Regions from separate parts of the Neobacillus pocheonensis genome, predicted to be linked through region 1. Evidence: a T-box and tRNA genes for the amino acid it is inferred to sense, from the RefSeq annotation. Region 1 holds a T-box; the other holds one or more tRNA genes.
What was found. A T-box is a leader RNA that pairs with one kind of tRNA and senses whether it is charged. The one in region 1 lies ahead of ABES02_RS27790 (glycine--tRNA ligase), so its partner is inferred to be a tRNA-Gly.

Region 1 (11,665 bases):
ATTGCTGATAGTGTAGAGGCGGCTGTCCGTTCTTTATCACAGCCTACACCAGAATTGATTGAATCGTTGGTAAAGAAAATTGTTGCCGATCGCCTGCAGGATGGCCAGTTAAACGAATGTGATATTACGATGAAAGAAATTGAAACTGTCTCACACACCTTGTGTGAAACATTAAAAGGAATTTTTCATTCCAGGATTGAATATCCAGAAATCAATAAGAAGGTGAAGCAAGCATGACATTACTAATTGACAGTATTGATGAAACGAACGAATTAACAGATGAGCAGTTGCTAGAAATAGAAAGACTAATAAATTTTGCGGCCAATAAACAGAATATCGAAGAACATAGTGAAGTATCTGTAACCTATGTTTCAAATGAGCGAATCCAGGAGATAAATCGGGAATATCGGGAAAAGGACTCTCCAACGGACGTCATCTCCTTTGCCATGGAGGAACTAGGTGAAGGTGAAGTTGAACTTGTCGGGGCTGATATGCCACGTGTTTTAGGGGATATCATCATCTCTGTACCAAAAGCTAAGGAGCAAGCGGAAGAATATGGGCACCCCTTTTTGCGTGAGTTAGGATTTTTAGCTGTCCATGGCTTTTTACATCTTTTAGGTTACGATCATATGACAGAGGAAGATGAAAAGGAAATGTTTACTTTGCAAAAGGATATTTTAAATGATTATGGACTCACAAGATAATAAAAAACGATTTCCTTTCTTGCGTTCATTTACATTTGCCATCGCTGGAATCATTACAGCACTTAGAACTGAGAGAAATATGCGGTTCCATGCTGTAAGCTCGATTATTGTATTACTTGCGTCCTATTCTTTTTCTATTTCAAGAATTGAGTGGCTGCTTATTATATTTACAATTGGCGGCATGTTTGCCCTTGAACTAATAAATTCCGCAATTGAGCGTGTTGTAGATTTAGCTACATTAGAATACCATCCACTTGCAAAGCAAGCAAAAGATTTGGCGGCGGGAGCTGTTTTTGTGTATGCTATTCTTTCTGTTGTAATTGGAGTAGTAATCTTTTTACCCTATATTTTAGGCATATTTGAAAATGGATATTGATTTCGTTAAAATGATTTAACACCTGAAATAGGTAGACAAACCGATTTATGAGAAAATTCTAACTTTTTAAAATTTTTTTATTACTTTTTTTTTACAACTAATGATTTTCTCTGATTTTTGAGTTAAAATAAAGAAACAGCAGGTTAATGCTGGAAGGGAAGAAGAAATAGTGAACACCGTTCAACTAATTGAAGAAGCAAAAAAAGCAAGAGAAAAAGCTTATGTTCCTTATTCCAAGTTTGGCGTAGGAGCAGCATTATTAACAACAGATGGAAAAGTATATCATGGCTGTAATATAGAAAATGCTGCCTATAGCATGTGTAACTGTGCAGAGCGAACTGCCCTTTTTAAAGCGCTTTCAGAGGGAGATCGTGATTTTCAACTTCTGGCTGTTATTGCCGATACAGAGCGGCCTTGTTCTCCATGCGGGGCCTGCAGGCAAGTGATTTCTGAATTATGTCCACAAAATATGAAAGTGATCTTAACAAATTTAAAAGGCGATATTCAAGAAACAACTGTCGAGGAATTATTGCCTGGCGCTTTTTCACCGGAGGATTTACATGCAAAATAATATGACGACAAATAAAGGCTATAAATCAGGATTCATTTCAATTATTGGCAGACCAAATGTTGGAAAATCAACATTTCTCAATCGTGTGATTGGTCAAAAAATTGCCATTATGAGTGATAAGCCACAGACCACAAGAAACAAGATTCAAGGAGTCCTTTCACTTTCTGATTCCCAAATGATTTTCATTGATACACCTGGTATTCATAAACCTAAACATAAATTGGGCGATTTTATGATGAAGGTTGCACAAAATACGTTAAAAGAAGTTGATTTAATTCTTTTTATGGTAAATGCCGAAGAGGGATTTGGCCGTGGTGAAGAATTTATCCTTGAAAAATTTCAAACTGTAAACACACCAATCTTTCTTGTAATTAATAAAATCGATCAAATTCACCCTGATGATTTATTACCGATTATTGAATCGTATAGTGAAAAATATAACTTTGAAGAGATAGTGCCGATATCAGCACTTGAAGGTAATAATGTGGAGCGTTTGCTTACACAAATTAAGTCCTTTTTACCGGAAGGACCGCAATATTATCCAGCTGATCAAGTGACAGATCATCCAGAACGATTCATCATTACCGAGCTGATAAGGGAAAAAGCACTTCACCTGACTAGAGAAGAAATTCCACACTCTTTAGCTGTTGTATTAGATAAAATGGAGCGTCAAGAGGGCAAAGAGATTATTCATGTCATGGCAACGGTCATTGTGGAGAGAGACTCACAAAAAGGCATTATTATAGGCAAAAAAGGCAGCATGTTAAAAGAAATTGGAAAAAGGGCCCGCGTAGATATTGAGAATCTTCTAGGGTCAAAGGTATTTTTAGAGCTTTGGGTGAAAGTCCAAAAAGACTGGCGCAACAAGATGTCCCAGCTTCGTGATTATGGCTTTAATGAAGATGAATACTAATAAATTACCCTAACTAAAATATTATCCTATTGACAAGATTATGCATGGACAACATTAACAAATTTTTCGTCTTATGATTTTTGCGCAGGCAGGCTATGATAATTGTAAGGTTTGGGATTGAACAATAGCTAGTCTAAATAACGAAAGGTGGGGTTTTCGATGATGGATTTTACGTGGAGATTATTTTCTCAGACAGGGAATATTGACACATATCTTCTCTTTAAAGAGCTTGAGAAGGAAAACCAAGAAATACCCGGTAATCTTGATGAAGAGCTAGCACAAATTGATTTTCCCGTTTCATAAGCAAGTCTTTCGCGCTCTTTAGAAGGTGACAATTATGCTTCAAAAGTGTGAAGGCATCGTCATTAGAACAACAGATTATGGTGAAACTAATAAAATTGTAACAATATATACCAGGGAATGGGGAAAGGTTGGTGTTATGGCTAGAGGTGCGAAGAAGCCGAATAGCCGTCTTTCCTCTATTACCCAACTTTTTACTCATGGTTATTTTTTAATTCAAAAAGGTTCTGGGTTAGGCAGCATGCAGCAGGGTGAAATGATCTCCTCCATGCGGTCCATCGGGGAAGATATTTTCTTAACGGCTTATGCCAGTTATATTGTCGAATTAACCGATAAATGCACAGAGGAAAAAAAGCCTAATCCTTTTCATTTTGAATTGTTATTTCAAACTCTCAATTACATGAATGAAGGCTATGACCCGGATATTCTTATGAATATTTATGAGATGAAAATGTTAAATGTGATGGGGTTGTATCCAGTGTTAAATCAATGTTCCGTTTGCGGCAATACAGACGGGCATTTTTCTTTTTCCATTCGGGAAGGCGGATTTATTTGCCATAGATGCTTGGGAAAAGATCCATACCATTTAAAATTATCACCAGCTGCAGTGAAATTATTACGCTTATTCTATTATTTTGATCTTTCAAGGTTAGGAAATATTTCCGTTAAAGAAGAAACGAAAACTGAATTAAAGAATGCTATTACGGCTTATTATGAAGAATATTCGGGTCTGCAATTAAAGTCGAAGAAATTTCTAAATTCTATGGCCCAATTTCGTAACTTATTATAGTTACCATGTTGACATTTTTTCTACTTTTAGTTAATATTTTCATTAAAATTAATAATTGCTTTGACGGAAAAGAGTACTTAGTCCACTCTATAAAAGCGAACCTAGGATAGTGGAAGCTAGGGTATAGGGCACTAATGAAGGAGTTCCTGAGCAATCTTGTGTTTTATGAACACGAATTTAAGGAGGCTGCTTTTATAGCAGCAAATAGGGTGGAACCGCGGGTAACTCTCGTCCCTATGCTATTAGGCATAGGGTCGGGAGTTTTTTATTTGAACAAAAAACGATTAAAGGAGTATTTAAAATGAAAGTAACCATGGAGCAAATTGTTTCGCACGCCAAGCACAGAGGATTTATTTTTCCGGGCTCAGAAATTTACGGCGGTCTTGCAAATACTTGGGATTATGGCCCATTAGGCGTTGAATTTAAAAATAATATCAAACAAGCATGGTGGAAAAAGTTTGTTCAAGAGTCTCCATACAATGTTGGATTAGACGCTAGTATTTTGATGAATCCCCGAACTTGGGAAGCTTCTGGACATATCGGTAACTTTAATGATCCAATGATTGATTGTAAAAATTGTAAAGCTCGTCATCGAGCCGATAAATTAATTGAAAACGCTCTTGAAGAAAAAGGCATCGAAATGGTTGTAGACGGTTTACCATTTACAAAAATGGAGGATTTGGTAAAAGAACATAACATTGCTTGTCCAGACTGCGGCAGTCATGACTTTACAGGAATCCGCCAATTCAACTTAATGTTTAAAACCTTCCAGGGTGTGACGGAGTCAAGCACGAATGAAATTTTCTTAAGACCGGAGACGGCTCAAGGTATTTTTGTTAACTTTAAGAATGTGCAGCGGACGATGAGAAAGAAGCTTCCATTTGGTATCGCCCAAATCGGTAAAAGCTTCCGTAATGAAATTACGCCAGGGAATTTTACCTTCCGTACAAGAGAATTCGAACAAATGGAACTTGAGTTTTTCTGTAAGCCAGGTGAAGAATTAAAATGGTTTGATTATTGGAAGCAATTTGCTGAAGAATGGCTGCTTTCTTTAGGCTTAAACACTGAAAACTTAAGACTTCGCGATCATTCTGAGGATGAACTTTCTCATTACAGTAATGCTACAACAGATTTTGAATTTAAATTCCCATTTGGCTGGGGAGAATTATGGGGTGTAGCGTCCAGAACTGACTATGACTTGAAGCAGCATATGGAATTTTCAGGCGAAGACTTCAACTATATCGACCCTGAAACGAATGAGAGATATATTCCGTTCTGTATTGAGCCATCTTTAGGTGCTGACCGTGTGACGTTAGCTTTCTTAATCGACGCTTATGATGAAGAACAGTTAGAGGATGGAACAACAAGAACTGTCATGCATTTTCACCCAGCTTTAGCGCCGTTTAAGGCAGCGGTATTACCGTTATCGAAAAAATTATCAGATGAGGCTAAAGAGGTTTTTGCTGCCTTATCAAAGCATTTTCCAGTCGATTACGATGAAGCAGGATCCATTGGTAAACGTTATCGCCGTCATGATGAAATTGGTACACCATTCTGTATTACTTATGACTTTGATTCCAAAGAAGATCAAATGGTCACAGTCCGGGATCGTGACACCATGGAGCAAACACGGATTTCGATTGCGGAGTTAGTAAGCTTTTTACAAGAAAAAATGGTATTTTAAATGAATGGAGTAAAAGGTGCGGTATGCCGCACCTTTTATGTATAATCAGTTATATAAGGTTTAGGTGGTGAGGACAATCGAACTGACAAAACGCCAGGAACATATCCTGCAGATTGTAAAGGAAAAAGGGCCGATTACAGGGGAGCATATTGCAGACCAATTAAGCTTAACAAGAGCAACATTAAGACCGGATCTTGCCATTTTGACAATGGCAGGCTTCTTGGATGCAAGACCCCGTGTGGGTTATTTTTATACTGGAAAATCTGGAGCACAGTTGTTAACCGAAAATCTACAAAAAATTCACGTAAAGGATTATCAGTCCATTCCAGTTGTGGTCAGCGAAAATGTTTCCGTCTATGATGCTATTTGCACCATGTTTCTTGAGGATGTGGGGACATTATTTGTTGTTGACCAAAACTCGACACTGGTAGGGGTTTTATCGAGAAAGGATTTGCTGCGCGCAAGCATTGGAAAGCAGGAGCTTACCACAATCCCTGTTAATATCATCATGACAAGAATGCCGAATATTACCATGTGCGAACGTGAAGATCTTTTAATCGATATTGCTAAAAAATTAATCGAAAAACAGATTGATGCCTTACCGGTTGTACGACAATCCGAAAAGGGTTTTGAAGTAATCGGAAGGATTACAAAAACAAATATTACAAAGGCCTTCGTTACATTAGGTGATGAATAAATAGAGGAGTTGTTTGAAAGAATGAGTTTGCCAATCATTTATGTTGTATCAGATTCCGTTGGAGAAACAGCAGAATTAGTAACGAAAGCGGCAATAAGCCAGTTTAATGGGTCTGGAATAACGCTAAAAAGGTTCCCATATGTAGAAGACAAAGAACATATCGATGAGGTGCTTTCGCTTGTATCGCTTGATAAAGGAATGGTTGCGTTTACCCTTGTCAAACCAGATATGCGTACATATATAAAAGAAAGAGCCGAGGCGGAAGGAATTTTAGCTGTTGATTTAATTGGCTCTATCATGGACAAAATTCAAATCTTTAGTGGAAAGACCCCACTATGTGAACCAGGTCTTGTCAGGAAGCTTGATGAGGATTATTTTAAAAAGGTAGAAGCTATTGAATTTGCTGTAAAATATGATGATGGAAGAGATCCAAGAGGAATCCTAAAAGCCGATATTGTTTTAATTGGTGTATCTAGGACCTCTAAAACTCCTTTATCTCAATACTTAGCGCATAAACGATTAAAAGTGGCCAATGTCCCACTTGTACCAGAAGTAGATCCTCCAGATGAACTCTACAAGGTGCCTGTCGAAAAATGCTTTGGTTTAAAAATTAGCCCTGAAAAATTAAACAATATTAGACGTGAGCGATTAATTTCTTTAGGTTTAAATGATAAGGCAAGTTACGCTAATATAGATCGGATTAAGGATGAACTAATATTCTTTGACAAGGTCATGAAAAAAATCAATTGTCCTGTGATTGATGTTACCAATAAAGCAGTGGAAGAAACGGCTAATATTATTTTAAATTATATTCAAAAAGGCAGACCCTAACACATAGTCAAGAGATTATGTGTTTTCTTTATTATAAGAAATCGAAATTTAATAAAAAAAGTTATGGCAAAATGATAATAAATGTACTATAATAAAAAATTGTGATAAAAATATATCTTTTTAGGTTTAGACTTGCATGTGAACGAATAAACTATTTATTGTTAGATGTCAAGTGGGGCCCCTGTGAAAGTCCCTGAAAAAATTCGACATAAATCCTTTTTTATAAAATTAAAAGCTAAAGAAGGATTATGCAGAATGATGTAGAATTAATACTAATATAAAAGGCATTCCTACTGTTTTAGTTGATGCAGATTCCTGCCCGGTAAAAGAGGAGATTGTCGAAATTGCAACTAAATTTCCTGCACAAGTTCTATTTGTTGCTTCCCTATGATCATCATGTAAATTTTAAGATTACATACGCACCATAAAAATATGGTGATTTAGGAAAGGAAGCTAAAAGGCCAATACCTTTCATCCAGATGATCTTGCAAAATTTATGATGGAATTAACGAAAATTTTGTCGAAATTTGCAGGAATTTAGTCAGTCAACGTAGAATTTATGTATGAACAAATGAGGTTGTTTGCATGGCGGACCGTATTGCCGAAGAAAAAATAGATCAAATTCGTCAGACAGTTGATATAGTTGAAATCATCAGCGATTATGTACAACTGAAAAAACAAGGTCGAAATTACTTCGGATTATGCCCTTTCCATGGAGAAAGCACACCTTCATTTTCAGTATCACCCGACAAACAAATTTTCCATTGCTTTGGATGTGGTGCTGGGGGAAATGTTTTTTCTTTTTTAATGGAGCTTGAAGGAATTTCATTCCAAGAAGCTGCCATAAAGTTAGCGGCCAAGGGAAATATCGAACTGGATATTAATTTAGCAGCAGCACGAGGCGAAAGTAAAGTATCAAAAGATTTGCAGACAATGCTTGATGCCCATGAACTGTTAGCTAAATTCTATCATCACTTGCTGGTAAATACAAAGGAAGGTCAGCATGCCTTAGAGTATTTGTTGGGCAGGGGATTTACCCGAGAATCGATTGATAAGTTTCAAATTGGCTATTCCTTAAATTCATGGGATTTTGTTACGAAATTCCTTTCAAAAAGGGATTTTCAACCTGAATGGATGGAAAGAGCCGGATTGATTATTAAACGTGAACGGGACGGGACATATTTTGATCGATTTAGAGATCGGATTATGTTTCCAATCTTTGATCGCAATGGAAATCCGATTGCTTTTTCTGGAAGATCACTGGGGCCAGATGAGCCAAAATATTTAAATAGCCCTGAAACAGCAATCTTTAATAAAAGCAAAATTTTATACAATTATCACCATGCAAAGCCAAGTTTAAAAAAAACGCAACAAGCTGTTCTATTCGAAGGCTTTGCTGATGTAATTAGTGCAGATCGGTCTGGAGTGGAAAATGGCATCGCTACAATGGGTACATCCTTAACAGATGACCATATTGTCCTTTTGAGGCAAAGTATCCAATCCGTAACCATCTGTTATGATTCCGATAATCCCGGAATTGAAGCTGCCTACCGTGCAGGTAATCACCTTAACGATTCGGGTTTTCAAATAAAAATAGCCATGATGCCTGATGGCATGGATCCAGATGAATATATAAAAAAATATGGTCCGGAAAAATTCCGCAAAGAAGTTATCGGTGCTGGCTTAACATGGATGGCTTTTAAATTTCTTTATTTTCGAAGGGGAAAAAATCTTCAGCTTGAAGGAGATAGGCTTGCCTATATCGAAGAAATTATTAAAGAAATTAGCAAATTAACAAATGCGGTCGAAAGGGATCACTACTTACGACAGCTTGCAGCTGAATTTTCGCTCTCGTTAGATGCCCTCAGGGAACAGCAAAAGCAGATTTTCTTTCAAGAAAAAAGAAAGTCTGCAGGGAAAAACCAAATAAATCATAAACCACTCGTAATAAAGAGGCCAGTGAATGAATTAAAGCCTGCTTATTACACTGCAGAAAGGCGTCTCTTAGCGCACATGCTAAAAGATCGTGATGTTGCTTACAAAGTTCAGGAATTATTACAGGATAACACGTTTAATATCGATGAACATCAGGCAATAATAACTTATCTGTTAGCATTTTATGAAAATCATTTAGAACCTGATTCAAGTGCATTTTTAACTTATATCCAGGATGATAATCTTAGAAGACTGGTTGCTACCATTGAAATGATGTCCATTAATGATGAGTTAAGCAATCAAGAATTAACTGATTATATCAAACAGGTGTTGAATTATCAAAAGTTGTTAAAAATAAAAGAAAAAGAGTTAGAACTAAAAGAAGCTGAAAAACAAAGTGATTTTAGCAAAGCGGCGGTCATTGCAATTGAAATTAACCAATTGCGTAAATCGCTATAGATTTTATTATGTTTCTTTGATTCTGGAAGGAGGGACCCCTTTATGGCAGCTGAAAAATCAGCCCGTTCAAAAGAGGCCGAGAATGAATTGACCTTAGAACAAGTTAAGGATCAGTTAACAGAAATGGGCAAAAAAGTCGGCGTCCTGGCCTATGATGATATAGCCGAAAAACTTGGGAATTTCGAAGTAGAATCTGATCAAATGGATGAATTTATAGAATTTCTCGGTGATCAGGGGATTGAATTAGTCGGTGAAAGTGACGAGGAAGACCCAGACATTAAAAAATTATCCAAAGAAGATGATGAAGAATTTGATCTAAATGATCTAAGCGTTCCTCCGGGAGTGAAGATTAATGATCCAGTTCGCATGTACTTGAAAGAAATTGGCCGTGTTGACCTGCTTTCTGCAGAAGAGGAAATAAAGCTAGCTCACCGCATTGAAGAAGGCGATGAAGAAGCAAAGCGTCGTCTAGCTGAAGCTAACCTTCGACTTGTTGTAAGTATAGCCAAACGCTATGTGGGACGCGGAATGCTATTTTTGGATCTAATTCAAGAAGGTAACATGGGACTTATTAAGGCAGTTGAGAAATTCGATTATCGAAAAGGATTTAAATTTAGTACCTATGCCACTTGGTGGATTCGTCAAGCAATTACTCGAGCGATTGCCGACCAAGCAAGAACAATCCGTATTCCTGTACACATGGTTGAAACGATTAATAAGCTTATTCGAGTGCAACGTCAGTTACTTCAGGATCTTGGCCGCGAACCAACTCCAGAAGAAATTGGTGAAGATATGGATTTAACTCCTGATAAGGTAAGGGAAATTTTAAAAATTGCCCAAGAGCCTGTCTCCTTGGAAACACCAATTGGGGAAGAAGATGATTCCCACCTTGGTGATTTTATTGAGGATCAGGATGCAACTTCACCGTCAGAACATGCTGCCTATGAGCTATTAAAAGAGCAGCTCGAAGATGTTCTTGATACTTTAACAGATCGAGAAGAAAATGTTCTCCGTCTACGCTTTGGACTTGATGATGGCCGTACACGGACTCTTGAAGAGGTTGGCAAAGTTTTTGGTGTAACTCGTGAGCGTATCCGTCAAATTGAAGCAAAAGCGTTAAGAAAATTGCGTCATCCAAGCCGGAGCAAACGGTTAAAGGACTTTTTAGAATAAAATATACTTTTAAAATAGTTTACTTCTTAATGGAAGTAAACTATTTTTTTGGATAAAAGGAAATGTAAGCACTTTCTGTGTTTTATTTTACTGAATTGTCTCTCATTTTGCAAATGGACATTATCAATAATTGTTGGGAAATGTTTGATTTTGTTTTAGCGAAAAAGAGATTAGTTTGTTATTGATGTTTAAAATAGTGTAAATAACCCCCGTTTTTTTAAAAAGTCAGCTTTACTGATTCATTATATTTGGATAATAATATATTTTTTAAAATTTTTAAATGTTGAGAAATTTAAAGAAATCCCCGTATAATAATAAAGAAAGCGTATACAAAAGTTGTTTTAGGGGGATGAAAATGAATTTTGATTTAACTTCTGAACAAGAAATGATAAAACGAATGATTCGCCAGTTTGCGGATGAGGAAGTAGCACCTGGTGCGATAGAACGCGATCGAAATAAGCAATTTCCTAAAGAGGTCTTTAAAAAATTAGCTGATATGGGAATTATGGGACTTCCGTTCCCTGAACAATACGGCGGTGGGGGAGCCGACACGATTAGCTTTGCCATTGTTACGGAAGAGTTAAGCAGGGTCTGTGCTTCAACCGGAATTACCTATTCTGCGCACATTTCCTTAGGTGGGGCACCGCTCAATTTATTTGGTACCGATGAGCAAAAACAAAAATATTTGACACCTATATGTACAGGTGAGTCATTTGGGGCTTTTGGTTTAACAGAACCGAACGCTGGCTCAGATGCGGGAGGGACTAGAACCTACGCTAAAGAGGAAAATAGTGAATTTATTATTAACGGTAATAAATGCTTTATCACCAATGCAAGCTATGCAAACCATTTAGCCTTAACGGCAATCACGGGTGAATCAAACGGAAAAAAAGAGATTAGTGCTATTATCGTTCCGACAAATACATTAGGCTTTTCAGTAATTGATAACTATGAGAAAATGGGCCTGAATGCATCAAACACCACAGAACTAGTACTTGAGGATGTCAGGGTTCCTGTCGAAAACCTTTTAGGTAAACGTGGTGAAGGTTTTAAGCAATTTTTAATTACTTTAGATGGTGGAAGGATTGGGATAGGAGCAATGGCTGTAGGGATAGCTCAGGGAGCTTATGAAAAGGCTCTTGCCTATGCCAAGGAAAGAAAGCAGTTTGGTAAATCTATTTCTTCCTTCCAAGCCATTCAATTTAAGTTGGCAGATATGGCCATGAAAATTG
Region 2 (11,665 bases), on a different contig from region 1:
CTTTCACGGCGGTAACACGGGTTCGAATCCCGTAGGGGTCACCAAAGTTTTTCGTGATAGCGAAAATTACGCCGGTTTAGCTCAATTGGTAGAGCACGACCGAATAGACTCCTTGAATAGTCTTCAGCATACTGACCGAGCTGCTGCTTGCATATGCTTTCTGAGGTCAGGATGACGATAACTATACAGCGAGTTCAAAATATCTATTATCTCAAATATTATGCCGGTTTAGCTCAATTGGTAGAGCAACTGACTTGTAATCAGTAGGTTGGGGGTTCAAGTCCTCTAGCCGGCACCATTAATACTTTTTGCTTTTTTTGAGCAACTGACTTACCACAATTTAGTGGTAGGAAATCATCAAAGTATGAGCCATTAGCTCAGTCGGTAGAGCAGATTGCGAACTTCTTCGAATCAACTTCTGCGGGCAATCTGCGAGAAAGAACGTGAGTTCTTTTGAGCATCTGACTTACCACAATTTAGTTGTAGGAAATCATCAAAGTATGAGCCATTAGCTCAGTCGGTAGAGCATCTGACTTTTAATCAGAGGGTCGAAGGTTCGAGTCCTTCATGGCTCACCAAGTTTTTTTCGAAGTAAAAATAACTAAGTTTTTTGCGTCAGCAAAATAACTTTTAATTTGCGGGTGTGGCGGAATTGGCAGACGCACCAGACTTAGGATCTGGCGCCGCAAGGCGTGGGGGTTCGACTCCCTTCACCCGCACCAATTTTTTTACGAATTAAAATTCAATGAATGCGCCCGTAGCTCAATTGGATAGAGCGTTTGACTACGGATCAAAAGGTTATGGGTTCGACTCCTTTCGGGCGCGCCATTTTTACGGGAAGTAGCTCAGCTTGGTAGAGCACTTGGTTTGGGACCAAGGGGTCGCAGGTTCGAATCCTGTCTTCCCGACCAGTCGTAATTGGTTAATGCTTCGGATTGTGGTTCCGACATACGTTGGTTTAAATCCAGTTAGCCCAGCTAAATTAAGGCAGCATAGCCAAGTGGTAAGGCAGAGGTCTGCAAAACCTCTATCACCGGTTCAAATCCGGTTGCTGCCTCCAATTTTTCGAAAATGCGGGTGTAGTTTAGTGGTAAAACCTCAGCCTTCCAAGCTGATGTTGTGAGTTCGATTCTCATCACCCGCTCCATTATTCCAGCCTTTCAAAATTCCCTCAAAATTCTTCTTTTCCTATCATTTTTAAATTCACCTTTATAATCATTTTCTATATTTCAATAGTACATATATTTAAAACATTAATTATTGGTATTCGACAGTTTTTTTAGAGATTAAAAAGGTTAAATGCTGATGTACCGCGGTTAAATCCCAAACTAATCAAACGATTATTTAACTGACAAAATTTTTATCTATTCTTTAAATATTGTCCTTAAATATTACGGTCTTTGGACTTTTTAATCAAACGATTATTTAGTTTTAGCGTTAGGTTATTTTGTTTAGATTTGTCGGATCCGAGGTGCTTCGGAAAGTTTAATGTAAGAAGGACTTTTCCATTTTTTAACGAACTACCTATAAAAACCGTTATTAAGATTGGGTGGTAATTATAGGAGTACAATTTAAGTTTTATATTGACGACCAAATGAAAAAAAGTATAATCAAGAAACTTCTGACTGCCGGTTGCGTTTTTGCAGAAGAAGAGGCCCAGCTTCTTATTTCAGAGGCGCAGACATTGGAAAACCTCTCAAATATGGTCAATCTTCGAATAATCGGTACCCCGCTTGAACATGTCCTCGGTTGGGCGAAGTTCTGCGGCGTCAGGATAGCAGTAGACCCAGGAGTCTTCGTCCCCCGTCGACGTACTGAGTTTCTTGTCCAAAACGCAGTGGCATTTTCTTTCCCTGGAGCCATTGTCGTTGATCTTTGTTGCGGTACTGGCGCGGTGGGCATCGCGATAGCCAAAGCTCTGAGGGGAATTGAGTTGTATGCAGTAGACATCGACCCAGCGGCGGTACGATGTGCTCTTCGAAATGTTACAAGCCTAAATGGCTTCGTGTATGAAGGTGACCTCTTTGAGCCACTACCATCTAAACTACGTGGGAAAGTCAACATCCTAGTAGCAAACGCACCTTACGTACCTACCGAGGCAATCAAGCTGCTTCCCCAGGATGCACGTCTACATGAACCAAAGGAAGCGCTTGATGGAGGAGATGACGGACTTGATATTCAACGAAGAGTGGCAGAAGAAGCATCTTTCTGGCTAGCTTCGGGAGGGCATCTTTTAGTGGAGACGAGCCAAATGCAGGCCCCTCAGACCCTAGAAATCTTTACCCAATACGGGCTAATACCTCAGTTAACATATCACGATGAACTAGATGCTACTATCGTAATTGGAACGAAACTTTAAAGTGAATTTCACAAATGAATCAATCGGGTAATGTTCAGCTGCCATTCAGGCAGCTTTTCTTTTTTTACTAAAGGATCAGTAACAGATTTTAAGAAGTAAGGTTTAGATTCACAATATATTAGGGGAGGATAAAGTTAGGAGGTGATTTCTCTGAATTCAATTACAAGGAATTTAGATCTACATGCGCAAGGAAACTGGCTTCCCATCGTGGTATCTCTGGTATTGTTTCTGTATGCTCTTTTTATGCCTAAAAAAGAGCTAAGTTGGAGAGATCTGTATATTACTTTTGGAATTATTGGTTATTTTGCTTGGATTTCAGATTCGGTATTAGGGAAGATGCTAGATCTTGTCGATTTTGGAAACCCGAAAATCACGGGTATAGGTGAGTTTTTAAGCTATAGTTTAATTCCTTCCTCACTTGCTGTTATTTTTTTAAACTATTTAAAGAAGACCAATAAATGGATATTGACCATTTTGTTTATCATTATTTCTACTTTAATCGAATGGGGAATGAGGAAGGTTGGATATATGAAAGTTCATGGCTGGAGCTTTTTTATTTCAATCCCCTTGTATTTTGTAGTATTTAGCTTTTTACTACCAATTCACCGTAAAATAATTAAATGCAGGGACTAAGGGGGACGGTTCCAGTGGCCATCAAAACCATAAGAACCGCCCCTGAGACAGTTAATAGGAAGATTGTGGCTTTGGAACTAAATTCGACTATTTTTGCTAAATATGGACAGAAAATTTAATGGATTAACGAATATTACTTATGGGGATATAAATGTAATGGCCTACATAAGTAAAAGTTAAACCGTGTACATTTTCCCGGTATATAGCATAAATGGGGGAGAAAGAGAATTGATTTTAACAACGAAAGAATTATTTGCAAATGAGGAATTAGTACTAAGCAGGAAAGAAACTCACGGAAAAAGCAAGCAACCAAAAAGTGTACCAGAGTTCACTTCAAGGATGGAAAAACGCGAATATTATAGAGATAATTATTTTAATATTCGCAATGTGCTAGATATCAAGGAATTCCTAAACGATATTCATAATCATTGGGATACATATGTGTCACAGGTTCATCGATGGATTCAAAAGAATTCAGTCAAAAAGTTAGTCGTGACGGGCATTTTTACGCTTGTCCTAAGCTTTACCGGGATAAGTGCGAATGCTGCCTTTATTCATGAATATACGTACCAGGTGAAAAGCGGTGACTCGATTGACAGAATTGCTGCGGACCATGGTGTGACGGCAAAGGAAATATTAGATGCCAATGGGGTGACTTCCATTGACGGTAAAAAGATTCTTTTACCCAAAGTAGTAGATAGAACAGTCACTGCCACCACACTAAATGTTCGCTCCTATCCGAATACTGAAAGCAGTATTCTGCGTACATATAAAAAAGGGGATGTTGTAAAGGTTTCATTCGTAGAAAACGGATGGGCTGGCATTCTGATTAAGGGACGAGTTTGTTATGTAAAAGTGGATTATCTTTCATCAGTACCGAGCCAAGCTGCTGATACAGGCGAATCGCTAGCCATGTATGTAACGGCTGACTCGTTAAGGGTTAGAGTGGCCGCATCAACAAGTAGTGAGGTATTGGGTACCTTAAAATTAAACGATCAAGTGAAAGTGCAAACGATCGCGAATGGCTGGGCTCAGATTACTTTTAACAGCAAAGCAGCGTTTGTTAATGAAGCATTTTTAACGAAAAAGGAGCCAATCCAAACAAGTTCATCGGAGTATGTAATAAAGAGCGGGGATACTTTTACAAAAATTGCAAAAGCATTAGGTGTCTCTGTCTCATCCATTCAAGAGTTAAATCCTAATGTAGACTCATCAAAATTGAAGATTGGTCAAAAAATTAATATCCCTGCGCTATCTGGCGCTGACACAAATCGCATACAAGTCACGGCTCACATAGGAGGGGTAGACCCGCAGGGAACTTTTCGATTCATCACGTCTGATGGAAGAACGAATTGTGCAAAGGCATCAGGTAATATGATTTATGAATTATTTAACCATCAAGGTAAAAAAGTAACACTTACACTTGAAGGAAAAAGAGGTCAACAATTGACCTTAATAGCCCTTCAATAGTACTTCCCAGTAGAAAGCCTCCATGCGAGGCTTTTTATATTGGTTGTTTGCACATACATTGTTGCCATTCCCTTCGCTGATAGACCGCAAACGTTCGTTGATAGAATGCGATTAATAGCTTTTTAACAGCATACTATCTAAAACACGCATCTGCTCATAGGCTTTTACGAGTTGTTTAGGTACCAAGGTAAGTCCGTATTCCCAAGCATTCGTTTCAATTGTAGTTTTAAGTTGTTCAATTTCTTCATCTTCACCATATTTTAGAATCCTTAAATCATGTTTGTTTTTCTTGAAATCTAAATAATATCCGATTTCATGATAAAGAATAATTTTTACTAGGTTTTCATCTGTCTCTTTTATTTTAAAATTAATTTTAGCTAAATAGCCGTTTACTTGTAAGTAATTAAACCTTATCGTATTTGTTGATACGTTATAACTCATTGGTGCAGGCAGTTTATTGTTAAACTCATAATTTATATTTAAGTTGTGTTCTCTCAATGTACTTTCAATGATCTTCTCGATATCCCATATGTATAGCATCTTTTCTATCCCTGTCCTTTCAACCTTTTTCAACAGGTTATTATACCGCCTCTCATGTATTTTAAGAAATGTTAGTGGAAAGCGCATCCATCTATTTACCTTTTTTCTAGGACTAGTTTATTGAGCAATACACATCATTGTTTCAAATAAGGAATATTTCCCCTTTCCTTTAACAATACTTTATAAAGAAGTTTTTCTATGAGAGGGAGTAAAAAAAGGATGATGAAACGGTGAGAGGGTAAAAATGAAACTTACCATAATCATAGACGTAGCAATCCTACTGTTGGCTTCATTTTGTATCAAGAAGAAGAGACTTCACTTATTTGAAAATCTCTTCATCCTCATGATTCTAGAGTTCCTGGTTACCAGCTATTGTGCCATTTTGTACATTAATCTAGATGTTTGGACCGTGACGAATGAAACGGTGCCTTTTATTATTTTCCGAATTTATGAGGCCATCATTTGGCCGTTTGTTTGGTTGTTATATCTTAATTTGCTGCCCAATATGAAGTCCCGTTTCTCTAAATGGATTTTGACAGGTATATTTGTTGGAATTCAATCTGGGATTGAGCGCTGGCTGGTTGAATGGGAGGTCATTACATATAAGGATTGGCCCTTTTGGCATTCCATCATCCTCCAAGTTTTGGTCATCACGCTCGTAAACATGGCCCTGTCATGGTACCGAAATCTATTGAGGAAAGAAGGAAGATGAAACTAGATGATGCCGCTTCCGGAAAAATTTGATGAAAACGAATGGTTTTTGATTGGGTGTGTGGTCGTATCCTATTTAGTCCTGTTCTTTTTGCCGAAAAGATTTCCTCGGAGTACAACGATCCTCTTTTTGTTAATCGGTACAACGATTGCGAGGCTTTCGGACCATTTCCTGGCATCGCCGAAACTCGACTTGTATAATATTATGGATACACCCAATTATGATTTCTTTGATTTGATTACCTATTTTTTATATGCGCCTTTTTCTTATTTGTTTGTTTATTTTTATGACAGGTGGAAGATAAAAGGATATTGGATTCTGGTTTATCTTTTGCTTTGTACTTCAGGGGGAACGCTGTTTGAATGGGTTAATAAAGAATTTGGAGTGTTTACTTATAAAGGCTGGCGACTCTCTTATTCCTTCAGCGTGTATTTGGCGGTTCAGTGCTTTGTATTATTGTTTTTCCATTTGGTGGTTCGTCAGAATCGTCGACAGGTGCTAATTGAATGACCAAGGGTGACTAAGGGGGCGGTTCACATGGTCATTAAAAACCATGAGAACCGTCCCTGTGGCTCTCCTTAAGTAATTTAATTTGGATAGATTCTTGTATTTGCTATTTCTTTCTCTTTTTCAGTGGAATCATTTAAAAATCTGGATTTAAGCCTTATATATGGAGTATAATTTATTCTTGGGCTACATAGTGAATTCAACTAAGACGTATAAAATTTATTTTTTAAAATTTTCTTGGATAATTTGAATTCTCAGTAATTCTCATTGAAAGTACTTATTAGGTTATAATAACACTGTACATACTTTATCAGATTACTCTTTGATATCGACATAGCCACATTAGATACTATTATTGCAAAAGGAATGAAGGAAAAGAGTAAATATTGAATTATTTTCTAGGAGGATCATCATGAGTCTAAAATTTGCTATCATTGGTTGTGGAAGAATTTCACCGAATCATATCGCTGCTGCTATTGAAAATGAACTAGAAATTGTCGCTTTATGTGACATAGTTCCTGAAAATATGGAGGATAAAATTTCAACCTTTAACCTTCCTCAATCGACGCCGCAGTATACCGACTATAAGGAGATGCTTGAAAAAGAGAAACCGCAGTTAGTCGCCATTTGTACGGAGAGCGGTTCCCATGGTCAAATTGCCTTAGATTGCATAGAGGCTGGAAGTAATCTTATTATTGAGAAACCTATTGCTCTTTCACTTGAAGATGCTGATAACATTATCGAAAAGGCTAAGGAACATAACGTAAAGGTTTGCGCATGTCATCAAAACCGGTTTAATAAATCGATTCAAAAAATTAGAGAAGCAGTAGAACAAGAACGGTTTGGAAGACTACTACATGGAACGGCACATATTCGCTGGAACAGGGGAGAAGATTATTATAAACATGCTCCTTGGCGAGGAACTTGGGAGCAAGATGGAGGAGCACTTATGAATCAGTGTATCCATAATATCGATCTCTTGCGTTGGATGATGGGTAACGACATTGTAGAAGTAGTAGGAATGACTGATAATTTAAAACATAACTTTATCGAAGCGGAAGACTTTGGTGCGGCAATGATTAAGTTTGCCAACGGAAGTTATGGAATTGTCGAAGGGACAACCAATATTTTTCCGACTAATCTTGAGGAAACTTTGTATATCTTTGGGGATAGAGGTACCATTAAGGCTGGCGGGAAATCTGTGAATATTATAGAAGAATGGCGGTTCGCTGATGGGAAGGATGAACCGGAGGAAGTGAAAGCAAAGTATCAAGAAAATCCACCAACTGTGTACGGATTTGGCCATAATCCCCTTTATACAGACGTCATTGATGCTATTAAGAATGATCGGGAGCCCTATGTTACTGCAGAAGATGGAAGAAGAGCGTTAGAACTAGTTCTTGCTATTTACAAATCAGCCGCAGAAGGAAAAAGTGTAAAGCTTCCAATGAAAACGTGCAGTACGTTGGATTTTAAAGGCAGGTTTGACAACAAATAACAAGGCGATCTATTTATATATTGTAAAAAAGCTAACGAAGATGGTAAAGCTCCCACCTTTGTTAGCTTTTTCATTTTTTCATTTACATCAAGCTGCCTAGTATTTCTAATTAGAATGGTTTTCGATTGGTCGTGTGGTCGAGCCTTAAAATAGCCTAAAGAAAAATAGTTGTACCATACCGTTATTTCTGGGGATAAGTCTAGTCAAAATCTGATTATCCTCATATTCTGTAAAAGCTTGACCAATGGGACTGGTTATTTCAAAAATGGAAATGAGGTGTGCAACATGTTAGGAAATAGCTTGTATGAAGGGTTGCTAACCAATCTGAAAAATTCTTTCACATATGAGTTTTGGGTGAAGCCGGATATCCTTCATCCTATTAATAAACAATCACGCAAAAAACCTGTAAATCCAGATGGGCAAAATTATATTAATGGACCAGGACATGTGAAATACTATGATGAAGCCGCCGTTCATGTATCTGTCGGAAAAAATGGAATCACTGTCTATGAACATACGGATATTAATATTTATGCCGTGTTAGTCTATGAAGAGGTCATTAAAAAGGAAGCTCACATTGCCGTAATCTATGATGATGGAAGGCCTTATTTATACATGAACGGTGCGTTTGTTAAAAGTGGTGAACGAAGCCCTAAAAGGAATGTCTACCCAGCGGGGATCTTTGGTGAACAGCCGGGCTTATATTTTGAAGGGGATATCAAAGAGATTCGGCTTTGGGATCATTGCCGATCAGAAAAACAACTTCAGACCGATAGGAATAAACAACTTAAAGGAAACGAAGAGGGGCTATTTGGTAGTTGGACGGCCCGCCGTGATGTTGAATCAGAAGTAATATCAAAAAAGAAAAGTAATCGCCAAAACCGCACAAATAAAAAGAATCAAGATATTGAAGTCAGTATCATCATTCCTTCTTTCAATAAATTCCCCCTCAATTTATTCACTCTCTACTCACTCGAAAACCAAACCTTCAATCCTGCAAAAATGGAAGTTATCTTTATTGATGATGCCTCAACGGACCAAACTGAAGAAAAGCTTAAAAACTATCATCCTCCATATCAGTTTAACTATATTCGGAATGAAAAAAATCTTGGCAGGGCGAAGGTACGAAATGTGGGCATTCGCTCGGCGAGAGGGAGCCTTCTCATCTTCCTGGATGCTGAAATGGTGACAGAACCTGATTTTGTCGAAAAGCACTATCGGTATCATCAATCCAAAAACAAGATGATTTTGTCAGGGGTCATGCATTCCAAAAAGATCTATACCTGCATCTTTCCTGAATTTTCCCAGGATGTACGGGACAAGATTACAGACTTAACGACCACTAATCAAGAGATCAATAGGAGATTGCGAGACTTTCAATTACCTAGTGAAAATCCGTATCCATTAGTTGAAAAAAACGATATAACAAGTTTGTCCTATAAGGATTTGGTTTTTAAATCATTTTCGTGGTTTCAGAAAATCACCAAAAATTTTGATGCGGACCTGAATGGGTTTATGTTTCCGTGGATGGCCTTGCTTACAGGGAATGTTTCCATCCGTAAAGAGTTTATTGAACAGGCAGGGATGTTTGATGAAGACTTTATCCAATACGGATACGAAGATTGGGAATTAGGATACCGTTTATATAAAATGGGCGCCAAATACCTGGTCAGAAACGATGTAACAACCTACCATCAAGAACATCCTGTCGGACAAGATAAATGGAAAGAAGCCATTCATAATCTAAGGCTTTTTATTAATAAGCATCCTGACGTCGATGTTCTGATTCTTGGATTAGAACTAGCACGAATTGCCGATTTAATAACGATTAGTAAGGTATTAAAAGAATATAAGCTGCTCCTAAAATCCTATCCTGAGAGGTTTCAAGGGTTCCAAGAAAAATTTATCCGCATTCTTGAAACCATCGTCCTTCTCCTCCAAATCGATATCCGTCACGTTAATATTTTAGGAGCTGCTGGCATTGGCTCAGAGGGTAGAATAGAGCTTCAAGAAGATCTTCTTTCTATCAAAAATTTAGATTCATTCACAAATCTTGCCAGCATAATGGAAAAGCTAATGAACACGTAAATTTTTATAAAAAATTAGAAGGGGGGAGTGAAGTTATTGGTTTCGATTATTACTTGCACAATCAGAGAAGAGAACATGGATAATGTTTTCAACAATTATCAACAGCAATCCTATAAGGATAAAGAGCTTATCATTATCCTTAATAAGGATTCGATGGATATCGACAGGTGGATTGAAAAGGCAAAGAAATACCGTAATGTTCAAGTCTATCAACTACATCAAAAAGCAACGTTAGGCGACTGTTTAAATTTTGGGATTATGAAAGCAAAGGATGATATTATTGCAAAATTTGATGACGATGACTATTACGGGCCGGACTATATTAAAAGTTCGATAGAGGCTTTTAAAAATAAACATATATCGATTATTGGAAAAAGCTCGGTATTTATCTATTTTAAAAATATAAAAGCCTTGATTCATGTTTCAGGTAATGAGAATTCCATCACGGATAGTGTTGCTGGGGCTACACTAATGTTTAGAAAAAATGTGTTTCAACAGGTTCAATTTGAAAAGGTAAATCGAGGGGAGGATTACCATTTCCTTGAACAATGTAAAGAAAAAGGTTTAACTATCTATTCCACTGATCGCTTTCACTTCGCGGTCATTCGGCAAGATGCAGATAAACATACTTGGAAGATTTCCGAAGAGGAGCTAATGGCATGGGGAGAATTAATAGCTATTTCGGAAGACTTCCAGTCACTGGTCTCATAAAATTTCATCGGATTTTTAAGTTTAATGCCCTTCAATGATAGCGGTCGTTAGGCCGACGGTGCAAATAGCCATACATGAATAAAGGAAGCTATCTCCTTCTAGTACTGTAAAACCTGCAAGGATGATCAGCCCGTCAAGGATGATAATGATAAAAGCTAAATTTAAGGGAATGATTCCAGAAATGATTTTAGCGAGCAGGTCGGTCCCCCCCGTACTCGTCCTATATCGGAGCATGAGACCCACACCTATTCCAATAATCACTCCTCCAATTAAGGCGCTTGCCCATTGGGAGACGAGAAATTGCGACCGGATTGGTGCGAGCAAATCAATGAATATAGAAGTAGCAAACAATCCTTGTAAACTGCTAAAAAAATAACCTCTTTCAAACCTGGTTGAAAAAATACAAATAGGAAGACTTAATATGACCATCGTCAATCCTGTTTGAAACTCAAAGAAATAATGAAGGATTAAGGCAATGCCAAGGATTCCGCCGTCTATTAAATGATGAGGCACAAGAAACCCATTTACCCCAATTCCCACCAGCAAGCTGCCAATGATTGTTGCCATTAATGTCTGAAAAATAAACATCACCTTGTCCAGTTTTTTAATCTATCATATGTCGCTGCCTTGGAAAAAAGAATGGAAATCCCGGTACTGGACACGGACTTATAGTGGAATTTTTAAGTGATTTCTGAAGGAGATGCGGAAGGTTAGATATTTATTACCTATTCTTCTGGACTTTGACATATTTCTGGACACTTATGACATATTTTCAGCGACTTACAACCACTTTTTAGAAACTTACGACATTTGCTGGATATTAAATGGAAGTTTATTAGGGTTTACAAAACTTATGACATATTTTTTGGCACTTACGACATATTTTCAGCAACTTACAACCTCTTTTTAGAAACTTACGACATTTGCTGGATATTATTTGGAAACCAATTCTAACAGAAAAATTCACTAAATAACTTGAAAAGGGGAACGAATTAATTTTCGTTCCCTTTTTACTTTTCCTTAGATAAAAGCCATCCACCCATCGTAATAAGAAGCAAAACGGACCAAAAGGTTGTATTCCATATTGGGCCTTCGACAAACCTATGTGAAATCATGTGTACGGAAGGATGCGCAAGCGTATGTATGA

Region 2: it encodes a tRNA-Gly, which carries the amino acid that the T-box ahead of ABES02_RS27790 (glycine--tRNA ligase) is inferred to sense. The anticodon was not compared.

Annotation. Positions count from the first base shown of each region.
Region 1 is NZ_JBCNAD010000069.1:2,327-13,991, forward strand. Features, by position in the region: gene ABES02_RS27755 (HD family phosphohydrolase) at 1-237, shown strand, start outside; gene ybeY (rRNA maturation RNase YbeY) at 234-704, shown strand; gene ABES02_RS27765 (diacylglycerol kinase family protein) at 682-1,080, shown strand; gene ABES02_RS27770 (cytidine deaminase) at 1,250-1,651, shown strand; gene era (GTPase Era) at 1,641-2,564, shown strand; gene ABES02_RS27780 (YqzL family protein) at 2,724-2,867, shown strand; gene recO (DNA repair protein RecO) at 2,902-3,654, shown strand; T-box leader at 3,706-3,893, shown strand; gene ABES02_RS27790 (glycine--tRNA ligase) at 3,956-5,338, shown strand; gene ABES02_RS27795 (helix-turn-helix transcriptional regulator) at 5,403-6,035, shown strand; gene ABES02_RS27800 (pyruvate, water dikinase regulatory protein) at 6,057-6,866, shown strand; gene dnaG (DNA primase) at 7,452-9,260, shown strand; gene rpoD (RNA polymerase sigma factor RpoD) at 9,303-10,433, shown strand; gene ABES02_RS27815 (acyl-CoA dehydrogenase family protein) at 10,789-11,665, shown strand, end outside.
Region 2 is NZ_JBCNAD010000001.1:221,432-233,096, reverse strand. Features, by position in the region: tRNA gene ABES02_RS01195 (tRNA-Glu) at 1-44, shown strand, start outside; tRNA gene ABES02_RS01190 (tRNA-Thr) at 223-298, shown strand; tRNA gene ABES02_RS01185 (tRNA-Lys) at 503-578, shown strand; tRNA gene ABES02_RS01180 (tRNA-Leu) at 638-722, shown strand; tRNA gene ABES02_RS01175 (tRNA-Arg) at 752-828, shown strand; tRNA gene ABES02_RS01170 (tRNA-Pro) at 835-911, shown strand; tRNA gene ABES02_RS01165 (tRNA-Cys) at 987-1,060, shown strand; tRNA gene ABES02_RS01160 (tRNA-Gly) at 1,074-1,147, shown strand; gene ABES02_RS01155 (putative protein N(5)-glutamine methyltransferase) at 1,595-2,359, shown strand; gene ABES02_RS01150 (hypothetical protein) at 2,501-2,992, shown strand; gene ABES02_RS01145 (LysM peptidoglycan-binding domain-containing protein) at 3,221-4,462, shown strand; gene ABES02_RS01140 (hypothetical protein) at 4,574-5,002, opposite strand; gene ABES02_RS01135 (hypothetical protein) at 5,247-5,714, shown strand; gene ABES02_RS01130 (hypothetical protein) at 5,721-6,224, shown strand; gene ABES02_RS01125 (Gfo/Idh/MocA family protein) at 6,634-7,719, shown strand; gene ABES02_RS01120 (glycosyltransferase) at 8,005-9,807, shown strand; gene ABES02_RS01115 (glycosyltransferase) at 9,835-10,518, shown strand; gene ABES02_RS01110 (YitT family protein) at 10,540-11,106, opposite strand; gene ABES02_RS01105 (TerC family protein) at 11,529-11,665, opposite strand, start outside.